3 regions of the Modicisalibacter sp. genome follow, and region 2 is predicted to be linked to each of the others. Evidence: predicted binding sites of a transcription regulator. Region 2 holds the regulator's gene; each other region holds the start of a gene.
What was found. Region 2 encodes PhoB, which activates phosphate uptake and scavenging genes when phosphate is short. Its sites were predicted from a motif close to TGTCATANNNNTGTCANA; they were not measured.

Region 1: the regulator PhoB is predicted to act here: its motif matches at 3,314-3,331, upstream of ACTCB7_RS01430 (PhoX family protein).
Region 3: the regulator PhoB is predicted to act here: its motif matches at 4,115-4,132, upstream of ACTCB7_RS00785 (DUF6482 family protein).

The regions. Positions count from the first base shown of each region.
Region 1 covers NZ_JBSREH010000001.1:300,972-306,775, forward strand. The annotation lists gene ACTCB7_RS01425 (tRNA(Met) cytidine acetyltransferase TmcA) at 1-1,241, opposite strand, end outside; gene ACTCB7_RS01430 (PhoX family protein) at 1,300-3,204, opposite strand; gene ACTCB7_RS01435 (DHA2 family efflux MFS transporter permease subunit) at 3,398-4,951, opposite strand; gene ACTCB7_RS01440 (HlyD family secretion protein) at 4,948-5,804, opposite strand, start outside.
Region 2 covers NZ_JBSREH010000003.1:51,054-56,857, reverse strand. The annotation lists gene fhuF (siderophore-iron reductase FhuF) at 1-658, shown strand, start outside; gene phoR (phosphate regulon sensor histidine kinase PhoR) at 601-1,959, opposite strand; gene phoB (phosphate regulon transcriptional regulator PhoB) at 1,970-2,659, opposite strand; gene ubiA (4-hydroxybenzoate octaprenyltransferase) at 2,786-3,685, opposite strand; gene ACTCB7_RS03290 (chorismate--pyruvate lyase family protein) at 3,716-4,189, opposite strand; gene ACTCB7_RS03285 (NAD(P)/FAD-dependent oxidoreductase) at 4,355-5,515, shown strand; gene ACTCB7_RS03280 (HU family DNA-binding protein) at 5,638-5,804, shown strand, end outside.
Region 3 covers NZ_JBSREH010000001.1:167,857-173,660, forward strand. The annotation lists gene ACTCB7_RS00755 (monovalent cation/H+ antiporter subunit D) at 1-1,031, shown strand, start outside; gene ACTCB7_RS00760 (Na+/H+ antiporter subunit E) at 1,028-1,525, shown strand; gene ACTCB7_RS00765 (K+/H+ antiporter subunit F) at 1,519-1,788, shown strand; gene ACTCB7_RS00770 (Na+/H+ antiporter subunit G) at 1,820-2,203, shown strand; gene hemH (ferrochelatase) at 2,208-3,197, opposite strand; gene ACTCB7_RS00780 (thiol-disulfide oxidoreductase DCC family protein) at 3,358-3,741, shown strand; gene ACTCB7_RS00785 (DUF6482 family protein) at 3,745-4,047, opposite strand; gene ACTCB7_RS00790 (EAL domain-containing protein) at 4,171-5,804, opposite strand, start outside.

The DNA of each region.
Region 1 (5,804 bases), on a different contig from region 2:
TCGAGTTCGGCCAGTTCCACCGGCTCGTCGGCGAGTGCGGCGGTGATCCGGGCGTCGTCCACCGGTTCGGCGTCGAGCAGCAGCAGCTCGCGGGTCAGCGCCTCGAGCGGGTCGCCCGGTGCCCAGCGCACCGGGGTCGTGAGCCGGCAGGCCCGCCAGTCCGGGGTCTCGCGCGCGAGCCGCTCGCGAAAGCGCACCGCGAAGCCGCGCCCGGTGCCCTCGTAGCCATGCACGGTGGTGGCGAAGGCGAGCCGCGGAAAGGCGGTGAGCCAGCGCCCCAGCAGCGGCGCGGGGATCGCCGCCGCCTCGTCGACCAGCAGCGTCGGCGCGGCGCTCGGTTCGCCCCTCGCCTCGGCCAGGGCCGCCATCACGCCATCCGGCGGCAGAAAGCGCAGCCGCGCCGGGCCCTGGTCGGTGGTCACCACAAAGACATTGGCCTCACGACGGCCCTCCGGCAGCAGCGCCGCCAGGCGCTCGAACACCGGCTCGACGGCGCCGGGGCGCGGCGCGGTCAGCCATAGCTCGCGTTCGCCGCCAGCCAGCCGCCGGGCCGCGGCAATGCCCAGCGCCGCGCTCTTGCCGCGACCGCGATCGGCGCTGATCACCAGCGGGCGGCGTCGGCGCAGGCGGCTCAGGCGGCGCACCGCTGCGGCCTGATCGGCGCTCAGGCAGTCCGGATCGGTCACGTCCGGCGGCGCCGCGGCCTCGCCGGCCGCCGGCGGCGTCAGGTCGGGAAGCGTGGCCTCGGCCGGCCAGCGCAGCACCGTATCGGCGGTGCGCAGGCAACGGGCCAGCCGTGCCAGGGTATGGGCACTGAGCGAGTCGACGGCATGGGGCCAGCTGGCCAGGCGGGCATAGTCGGCGTCGGGGAACGGCGCGTCGGTGCGCCAGTCGGCGGGCGTCAGCAGCACCAGCAAGCCACCGGCGCGCACCGTGCCGGCGACGGCGCCGAAGGCCTCGGGGTCGAAGCCGCCGCCCGGGGAAGCGGCGTCCACCACCACCAGCTCGTGCTCGCCGCCCAGCCGGGTGCGCGCCTTGGCGGCGGGCAGCACGGGGATATCATCGGCGGGGGCGGTGGGGCCCAGCCACAGCGGCGCCTGCCAGTCGCCGCCACGCCAGATGCCAAGGGCCCGCTCACGCACCATCGCCGCCTCGCCGTCGGCCCACAGCAGGCCACGGTGGCGGCGATCATTGAGCGTCTTGCGCAGCGCCGCGAGGGCGGCGATCAGGGAGTCGTGCATGGCGCACAGGATGCGCCATGCACGGCGTCGAGGCCAGTGCCCGACGGTCGGCGGCGGCTCAGCCCAGCTTCGGCATGCCGGTGATGTAGCCCACCGCGGCGCCGTAGCGGTCCTTGTAGTTGGCCCGCACGTAGGGGTCGAGCGTCTCGCGGACCTTGTCGTGCAGCGGGCTTTCCCAGTCGCCTGGGTGCTGGAAGTTGCTCATGATGTAGGTCCAGCCGTTGATCGAGTCGACGGCCTGCAACCCGGTGGACTCGGCGCCCGCGGGGCAGGACAGGAGGCGCGTGAGCTTGCCGCTGTCGACGTTGTAGGCCCACAGGAAGTTGTTGACGTGGTTGCCGCTGTCCTCGCCGATGAACAGGGTGCGCAGCTCCTCGGAGAACTTGATGTTGTCGGGGTTGGCGATGCGGTCGGTATGGGCGGTGTTGCCCAGCGCGTCCGGTTCGGCCAGGTCCTCGCCGACGAGGTTGGCCGGCGGTGCCATGTGTACCGACACCCACTCGCTGTCGATGGGCTGGCCGCCGCTGTCCTTCTGGCCGCCGCGCAGGGTGTGCTCGTAGACCGCCCCGGCGGTCGGCCCCTCGACGTGGATATCGCTGCTGCCGTCGGTCATCGTCTTGTAGATGTAGGACATGGCCGAATAGGCCTTCTTGTCGGCGGCGTTGACGGTGGTGCCTTCCATCTTGGTGAAGCCCATCGAGGCGCCGACCAGGGCCGCGTAGCGGTGCGTCTCGAGGAAGGCGGCGGCCTTCTCCATGCCCGGCTTGAGCTTGACCCAGTTGATTTTGCCGCTGTAGGGGATGCGGGTGAAGCCCTCGTCCTGCGGGTCCTCGGTGCGGATATCCATGATATCCGACGCCTGGATACCGTCGTCGATCAGCTGCTTGATCTCGGCGCTGTCGGCATGGCCCAGACGGATCCAGCCGATGTCGCCGGCGCCGGGGCCCTTGCCCGAGACCTGGGTCCATTTGCCCACGTACAGGGTGCCGGACGACAGATCCCGCGGCTTGTCGGCGACGAACATGAACAGGCCGCCGTTGGTGGCGTCGTCACCCATCAGCACGGTGCGCTCGTCAGGCATGACCTGAATCAACTCGTGGGAGAGACGCCCGAGGTTGTAATGCTTGACGAGGGTGCCGGTGCCGTCCGGATTGACCGTCACTTCCGGCAGGTGGCCGTAGTTGTAGGGCGTGCCGCGGTTCTCGTCGCCGAACAGGTTCCGGCAGTAGCTCTTGAACTCGTCGTCGGGGGCGGCGGCGTCCGGCTCGTACTCCTCGCTGGACAGGTGGGTGCCCCAGGGCGACAGGCTGGCGCCGCAGGTGATCCACAGCCCGCCCACCGGCGAGGTGTCGACATTGTGGTACTTGACCAGCGTCAGCTCGCCGGTTTCCGGGTTCTGGTCCAGGGTCAGCACCGCGATCGGCGAGGGCAGGCGGCCGTACATCGATTCGCCGGCGCCGTCGCGGGTGGTGTATTCGAACTGCACGACGGCGAACACGGGATTGCCGTATACACCGTCGACCCGGGCGTTCTCGACCGTCAGCAGGCTGGTGCCGTCCGGGCAGTCGGAGAAGAACTGGCGATTGCCGGCCGAGGGATCGAGGATCGGCTGGTTGTCGATGTCGTAGTAGCCGCCGGCGACCACCGTGCCACCCCGGCCGTCGGGCACCCGGTCGCCGGTGATGAAGAAGGGATGGTAGGCCAGCTTGACCTGGCGGCTGGTCCCGTCGCTCATGTGGAGCTGCATGGCCGAGCCGATGGTGGTGGTCGCCATCGCGGCCGGGTTGCTCAACGAGGGGGCCGACATGGGCAGGAAGCTGACGGCGTCGAGCGTGGCCTCGGTCGCGGCGGCCGCGGAGCGGCTGGCGCCGAGGCCGGCGAGACCGCTGGCGAGCGGCAGCAGCGGCGCACCCGCCATGAAGCCGAGCAGACGGCGGCGATTGCTATCGACAGACTGGGTCATGGGAACGTCCTTGGTCATCGGGCAGAGCGAAGTGGCGTCGAGCGACATCGGCCTGGCCGGAACGTCGCCCCGACGCCATGATCGACATCGCCGCATGATCCCGCGCCGGGATGACAGCCGGCTGACACTTTCGTGTCCGTTCGATGGCACCGACCCGATGCCCGGTCTGCAGAACGCCTGGCATTGGCTGAAATCAGGCCTCGATGCGCCGCAGCAGGAACACCAGCGGCACGCTGAGCAGGTAGATCATGCCCAGCCAGAGGAAGATGTCGTTGAAGGCCATCACCACCGTCTGCTCGGAGAGGCGCTGGACCAGCATGCCCACCGCGGCCCGGTGGGCATCGGGCACCGAGCCGGCGAGCATCGCCTCGTACTTGGCGATTTCCGCCACCACCACCTCGCGCCCGGTATCGATGGCCGGTGCCAGCGCGTTCCAGTGAAAGTCCTCGCGCCAGTCGCGCACCGTGTCGAGCAGCGCCAGCCCCACCGCCCCGCCGAGGTTGCGCATCACGTTGAACAGGCCGCTGGCGTTGCCCACTTCATGGGGCGGCAGCGTGCCGAGCGCGATCCGCGAGGCGGGAATGATGCACAGGATCAGCCCCATGCCGCGTACCACCTGCGGCCAGAAGAACTGCCAGAAGCCCGACTCCACGGTCAGGTCGGCGTTCATCATCGAACCGATGCCCACCAGCAGCAGCCCGGCGAGCAGCAGCAGGCGCAGGTCCACGCGGTTGGAGAGCTGGCCGACGATCGGCGCGCAGAAGAACATGGTCAGGCCGGTGACGAACATCACCTGGCCGATCTGCAGGCTCGAGAAATGGCGGACATGACCGAAGAACAGCGGCATCAGGTAGACCAGCCCGTAGAGCGCGATGCCGATGATGAAGCCCAGGCCGGCGCCGAGGGCGAAGTTGCGGTTGGCGAAGGCATAGAGGTCGACGATGGGATGCTCGCGGCGCAGGGTGCGGGCGAAGAACCAGATGCCCGCCAGCACGCAGAGCAGCGTCATGACGACGATGCGATCGCTGGCGAACCAGTCGTCGCCGGGGCCCTCCTCGAGCACGAACTCCAGCGAGCCGAGGAACACCGCGATCAGCGCCAGGCCGAGCCAGTCCAGACGGCGGGCGACGGCATGGTCGGCCTTGTCAATGTCGAGAAAGGTCCAGGCCGCCCAGCACACCAGCACCCCGGGAATCACGTTGGCCAGGAACAGCCAGTGCCAGCTGGCGATATCGGTCAGGTAGCCGCCCACCGTGGGGCCGACCGAGGGCGCCATGGTCACCACCATGCCGATCACCGCCTGCACGCTGCCCATCACCCGCCGGGGAAAGATCGAGAAACTCACCGCCTGGGTGATGGGGATCATCGCCCCGCCGGCGAAGCCCTGGATGGCGCGCAGCACGATCAGCTGCTCGATGGAGCCGGCCAGCGCACAGCCCAGGCTGGCCAGGGTGAAACCGGCACAGGAGAGCGTGAAGGCCACCCGCGTCGAGAGGATGCGCATCAGCATGCCCGACAGCGGGATCATCACGATCTCGGCGATCAGGTAGGCGGTCTGCACCCAGGAGATCTCGTCCTGACTGGCCGACAGCCCGGCCTGGATCTCGTTGAGTGAGCTGGCGACGATCTGGATATCCAGGATCGCCATGAACATGCCGAACACCGCAGCGATGAAACCGATGCGCTGCGGCCACGGCGGCAGATCGCTGACGCCCTGACGGGCGCCGTCGACGGCGGCGTCGCTCACGCGCCGCTCCCGCTACGGGCTACATCGGCCGGCGTTCCGGCGGCCGGCGTTCCGGCGGCCGGCGTACCGGCACCCTGGTCGCGGGTGTCGATTCCCGGCACCACCGACAGCCCCCCGCGCAGGCGGCCCAGGGCGTCGTCGGGCCCGGTGACGCGAATCTTCACCGGCACCCGCTGGACGATCTTGTTGAAGTTGCCGGTGGCGTTGTCCTGCGGCAGCAGGCTGAACTGGGTTCCGGTGGCCGGCGCCAGGCTGTCGACCACGCCATGGAAGGTCGTGTCGGGATAGGCGTCGACATGAATGTCCACCGGCTGGCCGACGCGCATCCGCGCGAGCTGGGTTTCCTTGTAGTTGGCCACCACGTAGGCCGAGTCGATGGGCACCAGCTGCATCAGCGTCAGCGACGGCTGGGCGAGCGTGCCGGCCTCGACGGTCAGGTTGCCGACCACACCGTCGCGGGGCGCGACGATGCGGGTCTTGTCGAGCTGATGACGGGCGTAGGCCAGGTCGGCCCGGGCGGCGTCGCGACTGGCACGGGCACTGTCGACATCCGACTCGGCGACCGCCAGCCGGCGCTGCGCCGAGGTCACCGCGGCCTCGCGGGCGGCGAGCGTCGATTTGGCGACCCGCAGCGCGGCCTGGTCGTCCTCGTACTGCTGGCGCGAGCCATAGTTGCGCGAGGCCAGCTTCGACGAGCGCGCCAGGTGCTGCCGGGCCTGGTCGACATCGGCACGGGCCGCCTCGACCTGCGACCGGGCCTCGTCGATCGCCGCCTTCTGCAACGCCACCCGGCGCCGGGCCTGGGCGATCGAGGCCGTGGCCACCGCCAGCTGCGCCTCGGCCTGGCTGACCC
Region 2 (5,804 bases):
GAATACCCGGGCCGCGTCGGCGCTGTTCTCGACGGATGGGCTCGCCCCGGCACTGGCCGTCTTCGGCCGCGACTACACGCGGCCCGACCACCGCGCGCTGGTCTCGCTGTGGTCGAAGTATTTTCTTGCCCAGGCGATCCTCGTGCCGGCGGCGGCCGCCCTGGTGCTGGGCCGTCGGCTGCCGATGGCCCTCGAGACGCTGGCGCTGGAGCTGGATGCCGCGGGGCGGGTCGCCCGCCTGGTGGTACCCCACGAGGGCGAGATGATCGAGGCCGACGACCCCGAGCCACTGCTGCGGCCGCTGCTGGATCGCCTGCTGGCGCCGGCCATCGCGGTCATGGCCGCGCACGGCGGGCTGGCGCCGCGCACGTTGTGGAGCAACGCCGGGCACTACTACGCCTACCTGATCGATCAGCTGCGTGGACAGGCGTGGGCAGCACCCGGCCTCGGCTTGGGCGAGGCGCTGATGGCCCGGCGGGTGTTCGCCGACGGAGCCCGCAACCCGCTCCATCGGCCGGTCCGCCAGGTCCGCGATGCCGACGGCACGTGCCATACGCGGCGGCGGTTGTGCTGCGTGCGCTACCGGCTGCCGGAACTCGGCTACTGCGGCAACTGCCCGCTGCCGGCGGCGCGGGGTGTTTCCTCGGAGGGCGAGTAGGCCTCGCCGATGGACTGACGGGTCAGGCGGGCGGCGGGGAACACGCAGCGAAACAGCGCGCCTTCGCCGGGGCGGGAGTCGATCTCCAGGCGCGCGTCGTGGCGCAGCAGCACGTGCTTGACGATCGCCAGCCCCAGGCCGGTGCCGCCGGTGGCGGCGCTGCGGCCCTTGTCGACTCGGTAGAAGCGCTCGGTCAGGCGCGGGATGTGCACCGGGTCGATGCCGTCGCCGTCATCCTCGACCTCGAGGGCGCCACCGCCCTGCCAGGGGCGCCAGCGCAGGGTGATGGTGCTGTCCTCGGGGGTGTAGCGCACGGCGTTGAAGGCCAGGTTGGAGACCGCGCTGCGCAGTTCCGCCTCGACCCCCAGTAGATCGTGCGACTCGTCGATCTCGACGCGCACCCGGCGCCCGCCGCCCGCCAGGGCGGCGGCGTCGTCGCGGACGCTGCCCAGCAGCGGCGCCACGGCCACCGGCACGCTGCGTTCGGTCTGGTGGTCGGTTTCCAGCCGCGACAGCAGCAGCAGGTCCTCGACCAGGTTCTGCATGCGTCGGGTCTGGTCCTGCATCTGGCCGAGGCCGCGCTGCCAGCGCGGCGGCAGCTGGTCGGCGTGCTCGGTGTAGGTCTCGAGATAGCCGGTGAGCACGGTCAGCGGCGTGCGCAGCTCGTGGGAGACGTTGGCGACGAAGTCGCGGCGCATCTGCTCGAGGCGGTGCAGCCGGGTGATGTCGCGCACCATCACCAGCCGCTCGTTGTCGCCGTAGAGGGTGATCTGGAACTGCAGCATCAGGTCGTCGCGCAGCGGCGAGGGCAGCACCACCGGCTCGCGATAGTCGCGGGCGTTGAAGTAGTCGATGAAGCGCGGATCGCGCAGCAGGTTGGTGACGGGCTGGCCGCGATCGTGGCGGGCCTGCAGGCCGAGCATGTGCTCGGCGGCGCTGTTCCACCAGTCCATGTTGCCCTGGTTGTCGAGCATCACCACGCTGTCGCGCATCGCCTCGGCGGATTCCTGGATGCGGTGGATCACGTCGCGCAGGCGCTGCTGGGTCAGCCGCTGGACCTTCTGGTAGCGGTACAGGCGGTCGAACAAATCGCCCCACACGCCGCTGCCCGCCGGGGGCTCCTCGCTCGGGTCACTGTTCAGCCACTGGTAGAGCTCGCGCAGGTGGCGCAGGTGGATGAGCACGAACAGGGCGAGGCCGGCGGCCACGCCCCAGCCGAGATCGCCGAGCACCCAGCCCAGCAGCCCCAGCCCGATGACCAGATAGGCCAGTCGCCAGAGCTCGTTGTTCCAGTAGTACATGCCGGTGGTCTTATCCCCGCGCCGAGAAGCGATAGCCGGTGCCGCGCACGGTCTGGATCAGGTGCTGATGTGCCTCGCCCAGTGCCTTGCGCAGACGGCGGATATGCACGTCGACCGTGCGTTCCTCGACGTAGACGTTGCCACCCCAGACCTGATCGAGCAACTGGCCGCGGGTGTAGGCCCGTTCGGGGTGAGTCATGAAGAATTGCAGCAGCCGGTACTCGGTGGGACCGATCTCCAGCGCCTGGCCGTTGGACGAGACCCGGTGACTGGCTGGGTCGAGCATCAGGCCGTCGACCTCCACCACTTCCTCGACACCGCGTGGCGTGGTGCGGCGCAGGACCGCCTTGAGCCGGGCGACCAGCTCGCGCGGCGAGAAGGGCTTGGTGATGTAGTCGTCGGCGCCGGCCTCGAGCCCGAGGATCTTGTTGTCCTCCTCGCTCTTGGCGGTGAGCATGATGATCGGCAGCTCGGCGGTGGTCTCCTCGCGCTTCAGGCGCCGCGCCAGCTCGATGCCGCTGGTGCCGGGCATCATCCAGTCGAGCAGCAGCAGGTCGGGCTGGCTGTCGACGATCAGGGCGTGGGCGTCCTGGGCATTGTCGGCCTCCAGGACCCGGTAATCGGCCATCTCCAGCGCCACGGCGATCATCTCGCGGATGGAGGGCTCGTCATCGACGATCAGAACGGTCTTGGATGTCATTTCCCTGGCCTCGTGGGGTGACGGACACCGCCCGCGGCAGGCATCCGTCGGTGACAGGACGATGACGATTACAACGCGCGCGCATGACAAGCTTGTGACAGACGCCGGGCGCTCGCAATGCCCGCGTCAGCCCTCGGGCCACAGCGCCATCATGATGCCGGCGTGGAGCACCAGCCCTGCCCAGTGGTTGTTGAGAAACGCCCGGAAGCAGCGTTCCCGGGAGCGGTCGCGGATCAGCCACTGCTGGTAGACGAAGATCAGCCCCATCGCCGTCAGGCCGATCCAGTAGTAGCCGCCCAGCGCCTGGCGCACGCCCACCACGGCGAGCAGGGTCAGCGTGGCCAGCTGCAGCAGACCGATGATCAGCTTGTCGTGCCGGCCGAACAGCACGGCGGTGGACTTGATGCCGATCTTCAGGTCGTCGTCGCGGTCGACCATGGCGTATTCGGTGTCGTAGGCCACCGTCCACAGCACGTTGGCGACGAACAGCAGCCAGGCATCCGCCGGCAGCTGCTGCTGGACGGCGCCGAAGGCCATGGGGATCGCCCACGAGAAGGCCGCGCCGAGCACCACCTGCGGCCAGTGGGTATAGCGCTTCATGAACGGATAGACGAAGGCCAGTGCCACCCCGCCGAACGACAGCATCACCGTGAAGGCGTTGGTGAAGCAGACCAGCACGAAGGACGCGGCGACCAGCCCCGCGAACAGCACCCGGGCCTCGCCCGCACCGATCCGCCCGGTGGCCAGCGGACGATCGCGGGTGCGCTTGACGTGGCCGTCGAAGTGGCGGTCGGCGTAGTCGTTGATCACGCAGCCGGCGGCGCGCATCAGGTAGACGCCGGCGACGAAGATCAGCAGCGTCGCGCGCTCGGGCAGGCCGTCGGCGGCGATCCACAGGGCCCACAGGGTCGGCCACATCAACAGCCAGGTGCCGATCGGCCGGTCGAGCCGGGTCAGGTGCAGGAAGGCGGGCAGGCGCGCGGGATGCAGGCGAGCCAGACCGACGGGACGCGGGGTGGGTTGCATGACAGCCTCCGAGAACGATCGGGCCACAGTCTAGCGAGTCGCCAGCCCCAGTTCATCCGCCATGGCGGTCAGGAAGAACTCCTGGACCAGCACCTCGAAGCGGCCGTGGCGAAAGCGCGAGCGCCGTCCCCAGGGCGCCTCGGCCGTCGGAAAGGGCGGCGCGCCACGGGTGATCGCGATCGGTCCGCGCTCGAGATCCGGCTGGCGGAACAGCCAGTGGCCCAGCGAGCGCTCGCCGAGCTGGCCCAGCCGCTGGCCGGTCAGGCTGGTCAGCGGCGCCACCGAGCGGGCGAGCACCCAGGGCGTGTCGCCGCTGCACAGCGCCACCTCGCGACACCAGACATAGTGCGAGGCGGGCACGCCGAGGGCACGGGCCTCGTCGCGGCGCGGGCGGGCCAGGCGCTGGGCGAGCAGGCGCACGGCGAAGGGCTGCGGCATCGCCGCGCCCAGCCGCCGGGTCAGCGAATCGCGCGAGGCCAGCCACTGCCACCAGGCCGGGCTCATCGCCGGCCGCCAGGCGGCGGCGGGGCGCCAGTGGGGGATCGCCACGGGGCGTGTCGAAGCGGGCAAACCGGCCTCCGGGTCGGCAAACGGGCGCGATAGTGTACCATGACGACCTGGCCGGCCCGGTCCCGGCCCGTCATCCACGACCCGCTGGCACCACGACCCATGACTCGATCCCTGACCCTGATCGGCAGCGGCATGGCCGGTTTCGGCCTGGCGCGTGCCCTGCGCCGCCTGCAGCCCGAGCGGCCGATCACCCTGATCACCGCCGACAGCGGCGACGACTATTCCAAGCCCCTGCTCTCCACCGGCTTCGCCAAGGGCCTGGCGCCGGAGGCGCTGGCCGCCGACTCGGCGCTGGATGCCGCCGAGCGCCTGAATCTGGTGATGCGCCCCCGGACCCGGGTCGACGCCCTCGATCCCGTGGCCCGCGAGCTGCACATCGGCGCCGAGCGCCTGCCCTTCGATGACCTGGTGCTGGCCACCGGGGCCGCGCCGCAGCCGCCCTTCGCCATCGACGCAACACTCGCCGGGCGGGTCTTCACCATCAACGACCTCGACGACTACCGGGCCTTCCATGCCGCCCTGACGGCGCTGGGGCGGTCGGCGCGCGTCGCCGTCATCGGCGCCGGGCTAGTGGGCTGCGAGTACGCCAACGACCTGGTCGCCGGCGGTCATGCCGTGGCCATGATCGCCCCCGAGCGGGCGCCGCTGGCCCGCCTGCTGCCCGAGCCGCTGGGCCGGGTGCTGGGCGCTGCGCTGGCCGGGGCGGGGGTCGAGCTGCATCTGGGGCGCGGCGTGGGCGAGCTGGGTCTCGACGGCGGGGATCTGAGCGTGGCGCTGGATGACGGCCATGTCCTCGACGCCGACCTGGTGCTGGTCGCCACCGGCCTGGTGCCGCGCACCGAGCTGGCCGCCGCGGCAGGGCTCGCGGTCAGCGAGGCCGGCATCCAGGTCGATCGCTGCCTGCGCACCGCGGTCGAGGGCATCCACGCCCTGGGCGACGTGGCCTGCGTCGACGGCGTCAACGCCATGTATGTCCAGCCGCTGCAGGCCGGCGCCCGGGCCCTGGCGGCGACGCTGGCCGGCACCCCCACCGCCGTGCGCTACGGGCCCTGGCCGGTGCTGGTCAAGACGCCCTGCTGCCCGGTGGTGGCCCTGCCGCCGCGGGTCACGCCCGCCCGCTGGCGCATCGAGGGCGAGGGCGACGATCTCGCCGCCCTGGCCGAGGACGACCGGGGGCGGCTGCTGGGCTTTGCGTTGACCGGGCGCTGTGTACGGCGGAAAGTCGAACTGGCGCGAGCCGCGCCGCCGTTGCTAATCTAGGTGCGTCGTGGCCCGCGGCCCCGGCGGCTGCCGGAGCGCCGGCCGGCGCTCGGGAGACGCCCGAAACAACAACAAGCGGCAGTCGAGGCTGCCGTCTTACACTGCCCCAGACAGGAGGTTCCATGCGCAAGCCAGAACTCGCGGCGGCCATCGCCGAGCGTGCCGATCTTTCCAAGGACAAGGCCAGCCAGGTGCTCAACGTGATCCTCGACGAGATCACCGGCAGCGTCGCCAAGGGCCAGGATGTCTCGCTCATCGGCTTCGGCTCGTTCACCGTGCGCGAGCGTGC
Region 3 (5,804 bases), on a different contig from region 2:
CGCTGTTCCTGATTGGCCTGGGGGTGCTCTACGGCACCATCGGCACACTCAACATGGCCGACATGGCCGCTCGGGCGCCGGGGCTGGACAGCGGCCGGCTGGTGCTCGCCGAGGCCGGGGCCATGCTGCTGCTGGTGGTGTTCGGCCTGAAGTCGGCGATCCTGCCGCTGTACTTCTGGCTGCCGCGCGCCTATGCCGCGGCACCCGCCCCGGTCGCGGCGTTGTTCGCCATCCTCACCAAGGTCGGCATCTATGCAATCCTGCGCGTGTTCACCCTGATCTTCGGCCCCCAGGCGGGCTCGCTGGCGAATCTGGCCCAGCCCTGGGTGTGGTGGCTGGCGCTGGCCACCCTGGCGCTCGGCGGGGTCGGCGTGCTGTCGTCGCGGGACCTGCGCACCCAGGTCGCCTACCTGATCATCATCTCGGTGGGCACGCTGCTGGCCGGCATCGGCATGAACAGCATCGACGCCCACGGCGCCCTGCTCTACTACATGGTGCATACCACACTGATCACCGGCGGGCTGTTCCTGCTCGTCGACAGCATCGCGCGCCAGCGCGGCAAGGCCGGCGCCCGGATCGTGCGCGGCCGGTCGGTGCAACAGGTCGCCCTGCTGGGCACGCTGTTCTTCATCGCCGCACTGACCGTCGCCGGCGTGCCGCCCTTCTCGGGCGCGGTGGGCAAGGCGTTGCTGCTGCAGGCCGCGACCCCGGGCCAGCAGGTCTGGCTGTGGCCGATCCTGCTGTCGAGCAGCCTGGCGGCGATCGTCGCCCTGTCGCGCAGCGGCTCCACGGTGTTCTGGCGCGCTTCGGGCAACGAGCGCAGCGAGGCCCGGGACAATAATGGTGACACGCCGGGCATCGGCGCCCTGCGCGCGCTGGGCCTGCTGCTGCTGATCGGCGCCTCGCCGCTGCTGGTGGCCTTCGCCGGGCCGCTGAGCGCCTACACCGAGGCCGCAGCCGACCAGCTGGCCGATCACGAGGCCTATATCCAGGCGATCCTCGAACGCCACCGGACGGAGGGTGACTCATGATTCCCGTGCAACCGTGGCTGCCCATGCCGCTGCTGTCGATCCTGCTGCTGGCGGTGTGGCTGATGCTGCAGCAGAGCATGGCCCTCGGCCAGGTGCTGCTGGGCGGCTTTCTGGCCATCGTCATCCCGCTGCTCACCCGACGCTTCTGGGAGCACCAGCCGACCATCAAGCGGCCCTGGCTGCTGGTGCGCTACATCCTGCGCCTGCTCGGCGACATCATCGTCGCCAACCTGGAGGTCTCGAAGCTGATCCTCGATCCGCGCGGGCGCATGCAGCCGGCCTTCGTCGAGTATCCGCTGGAACTCGAGGAGCTGTTCCCCATCACCATCCTCGCCAGCACCATCACGCTGACGCCGGGAACGGTATCGGCCAACCTGCGCCAGGACCGCCGCACGCTGCTGATCCACGTGCTGGACACCGACGACATCCCGGCCACCATCGACACGATACGCGAGCGCTACGAACGACCGCTCAAGGAGATCTTCGGATGCTAGACATCGCCTTCTGGATCAGCCTGGCCCTGTTCACCGCCGCCATGCTGCTGTGCCTGTATCGCGCGGCGATCGGCCCCGGCCAGCCCGACCGCCTGCTGGCGCTCGACACCCTGTACGTCAACTCCATCGCGTTGATCGTGCTGCTCGGCATCTGGCTCAACGACAAGACCTATTTCGAGGCCGCCCTGCTGATCGCCATGCTCGGCTTCATCAGCACCGTGGCCGTCTGCAAGTACCTGCTGCGCGGCGACATCATCGAATGACGCCGGCCCGACACCGGCCAAGGAGCGAGACATGATCGGCTTCTACAACCTCATGGAGGGCGTGATCGCCGTCCTGCTGATTGCCGGCGGCGCCTTCGCCTTCATCGGCTCGCTGGGGCTGACCCATCTGCGCGACATCTACATGCGCCTGCACGGCCCCACCAAGACCACCACCCTGGGGGTGGGCTGCGTGCTGCTGGCCTCGATGCTCTACTTCTCGCTGGTCGGCAAGGGCCCGAGCCTCCAGGAGATGCTGATCACCATCTTCCTGTTCATCACCGCGCCGGTGTCCGCCCACCTGCTGGCCAAGAGCGCGCTGCACCAGAAGCTGCCCCGCGATCCGCGCACCCGGGGCGAGATCGAGGAGCTGGCCGAGGACGAGGAGAGCGAGGCCAACGGCGACCGCCTGCCCTGACGCCCTACCAGCCCCGGGTGTGCTGTTCCACCAGCTGCGCGAACAGCGCGATGTGATCGGCGCGGTCGTTGAGCGCCGGGATGTAGCGATAGACCCGGCCGCCGGCGCCGAGGAAGTTATCGCGGTTTTCCACCTCGAGCTCCTCCAGGGTCTCCAGGCAGTCGGCGGCGAAGGCCGGGCTGATCACGTCGACGTGCTCGACGCCTTCGTGGCCCCAGGCCTTCAGCGTCTCGTCGGTGTAGGGCCGGAGCCACTCCTCGCGACCGAAGCGCGACTGGTAGCTCATCAGCCAGGCGTCGTCCTCCAGCCCCAGCGCCTCGGCCAGCGCCCGGCTGGTGGCCGCGCACTGCTGGGGGTAGGGGTCGCCCGACTCGGCATAGCGCTTGGGAATGCCGTGATAGGACATCAGCAGCCGCCCCCGCTGGCCGCCCTGGCTCGCCCAGTGCTCGCGCACGCTGGCCGCCAGCGCCTCGATGTAGGCCGGATGAGCGTGATAGTCGTTGACGAACCGCAGCTCGGGCAGGTGCGGGCAGGGCTTGAGCGCCCGCGCCAGACGGTCGAAGACCGCCGCGGTGGTCGAGCGCGAAAACTGCGGGAACAGCGGCAGCACCAGGATGCGCGACACCCCGGCATCGCGCAGGGCCTGGCCGGCCCGCTCCATGCTCGGGTTGCCGTAGGTCATCGCCAGCTCCACGGGAATCGTCTCGCCGAAGCGCTCGGCGAGACGCTCGGCCAGGGCGCGCTGCTGGCGGCGGCCGATCGCCAGCAGCGGCGAGCCCTCGTCCTGCCAGACCGCGGCATAGTTGCGGGCCACCCGCCCCGGGCGCACGCGCAGGATCACGCCGTGCAGGATCAGCCACCACAGCGGCCGCGAGACATCCACCACCCGTTCGTCCCACAGGAACTCCGCCAGATAGCGGCGCACCGCCGCCGGGGTCGGCGCATCGGGGGTACCGAGGTTGGCCAGCAGGACGCCGAAGCGGGGCTGAGACATGAACGACTCTCCTTGAACGCAAGCAGGTGACAGTCCGGGCAGTCTACCAAGCCCCCGGCTCGCCGGGGGAATGAAGCGTGACTATCTCGGCCATTTGTACAACGATTGAACAACTGGACACCGGGGCAGCACGCCTGCCCGGCAACGTCTCGGAGGACGCATGACCTCACCCGCCACCGCCCGAGCGCCGCTGACGATGCTCTACGACGGCGACTGCCCGATCTGCCGACGTCAGGTCGCCTGGATCCACCGGCAACGCCATCGCGAGCGCATCCGCTGCGTGAACATCCGTGCAGCGGAGTTCTCGCCGGCGGCCTGGGGGCGCGACTGGGAGGAGCTGCTGGGGCGCATGTTCGCCCGCGACGGGCGAGGCGAGTGGTTCGCGGGAATGGAGGCGGTTCGGGCGATGCTCGCCCTGCTGGGCTATCGCCGGCTGGTATGGCTGTCACACCGGCCGGGGCTGAAGGGGATTCTCGATCGGGGCTACCTGTGGGTGGCGCGGCACCGCTTCACCCTGGGCCGGCTGCTGCCGACCCGGTACTGACCCTCAGAAGACCAGCGGCATGCGCGAGGCCAGCGGCTCGTGATAGTGGGCCTCGTGGCCGATCATCTCGTCGTGGGCGACGAACTGGACCAGATAGGCGCGGTGGATGCCGGCCCGCTTGAGCTCCAGGTAGACGTCGTCCAGCGCGCGGAACAGCATCGGCTTGCCCTGCCGGGTCAGCAGGTGACGCTGGCCCTCGAGGTCCTCGAGCTCGACCTGGTAGAAACGGCTGCCGGCGTGGCTGATGACGCGAACTTCGAAATTGTCGTGCTCGTGCACGTAGTGCTTGAGTGCGTGAAGCTCCATGAGGCTCCCTCCTTGTGCTTGTCGATCCATTGGCGGGCCTGCTTATCCAGTCAGGCTAGCCATCGGGTGTGACAGGTCCATGTCAGCGGTCAATCTTTGCAGACCACGCAACGCATCTGAAGTTCACGCCGGGTAACGGGCCACCACGCGCCCCGTGGCGTCGCGCTTGGCCTGCGCCTTGAGGCTGCGCCAGCAGTCCCCGAAACTCGCCGGCCGGCGCGTACCGGAGAGCATCAGCGCGGCGATGGACAGCCGCGGCAGGCCGAAGACGCGACGCTGGCCGAAGCGGTCCACCCCGTCGAAGCCGTCGGCCCGGACGATGGCTTCGGGCATCAGCGCCTCGCAGGCGCGTCGGAAGCGTCGCTGGATGTCGGCCAGGCGGGCGTGGCGATCGCGAGGGTCGTCGAGCAGCAGCACGAAGTCGTCGCCGCCTAGATGCCCCAGGAAGTCGCCATCGCGCAGCGACTCGCCGAGCAGCTCGGCCAGCGTCAGCAGCAGGCGGTCGCCGAGGGCATAGCCGAAGCGGTCGTTGAACGGCTTGAAGTGGTCCAGATCCAGATAGGCGGCGATGAAGGGCCGGGCGCGCCCGGCGAAGCGGTCCAGGGCGGCGCGGATCGGCGCATTGCCGGGCAGTTGGGTCAGGGGGTTGGCCTGGCGGGCGATCTCGACGCGCTGCTCGGTGATGACCTGCAGCAGGTCGACCACCCGCCCCATGCCGCGATAGCGCCCCGCCTCGGTGATCACGAAGTCCTCGTCGCGCAGGTCGCGCTCGCGCCCGGTGACCTTGCGCGAGACCTGGTCGAGCGAGGCGCTGCCCTCCACGCACAAGGGAGCGTGGCGCATCACCCGGGTGACCCGCTGACGCCCGTGGAGGTCGAAGCCGAAACGCTTGCCGAGCAGCGCCAGGATCCGCTGGCGATCGAGCACGCCGATGGGGACGGCCTGCTCGTCGACTACCGCCAGGCAGCGCGAGTCGGGCTCGGCGGCGAAGCGTTCGCTGGCCTCGGCCACGCTGGCGTCCGCCGGCAGCGGCGTCACCGCGGTGCAGAGCCGCTCGATGATCACCGCCTCCAGCGGCCGACGGTGGCGTCGCGTCAGGGTCGCGAGCCGCTCGTCCAGTGCCGGCCGCCGCCGGGCCGGGTCCGGCGCCGGATGGGCGAAGAGCCAGCCCTGGCAGTAGTCGGCGCCCAGCTCCCCCAGGCAGGCCAGCTCCGCCTCCCGCTCGACGCCCTCGGCGATTACCTGCGAGCCCATGCTGTGGGCGATGTCGATGATCGCCCGCACGAAGCGACGCTTGACCGGGTCGCCGTCGAGCCCGCTGACGAAATGCCGATCGAGCTTGACGAAATCCGGGGCGATCTCCGACCACAGGCGCAGCCCGGCATAGCCCTCGCCGAGATCGTCCAGGGCGATGGCGAAGCCCATCGACTGGTAGTGGCGCACCGCCTCGGCCATCAGCGTCGGGTCGATCCCCGGCGACTGCTCGGTCAGCTCGATCACCACACGGTGGGGCGGCAGCCCCAGGGTCTCGAGCAGGCGGCGTGTCTCGCCGCTGCGATGCTTCGGATCCAGCAGCACTTCCGGCGAAACATTGATGAACAGCCGCTCGTCGAGACCCTCGCCGACCCAGCGGGTCATGGCCCGTTCGCGACACACCGCCTCCAGCGGCGCCAGCAACCGGCGTTCCCGGGCGGCCCGGAAGAGCGCCAGCGGCGGCTCGAGCGCCGTGCCGGCCGGCCCGCGGGACAGGGCTTCAT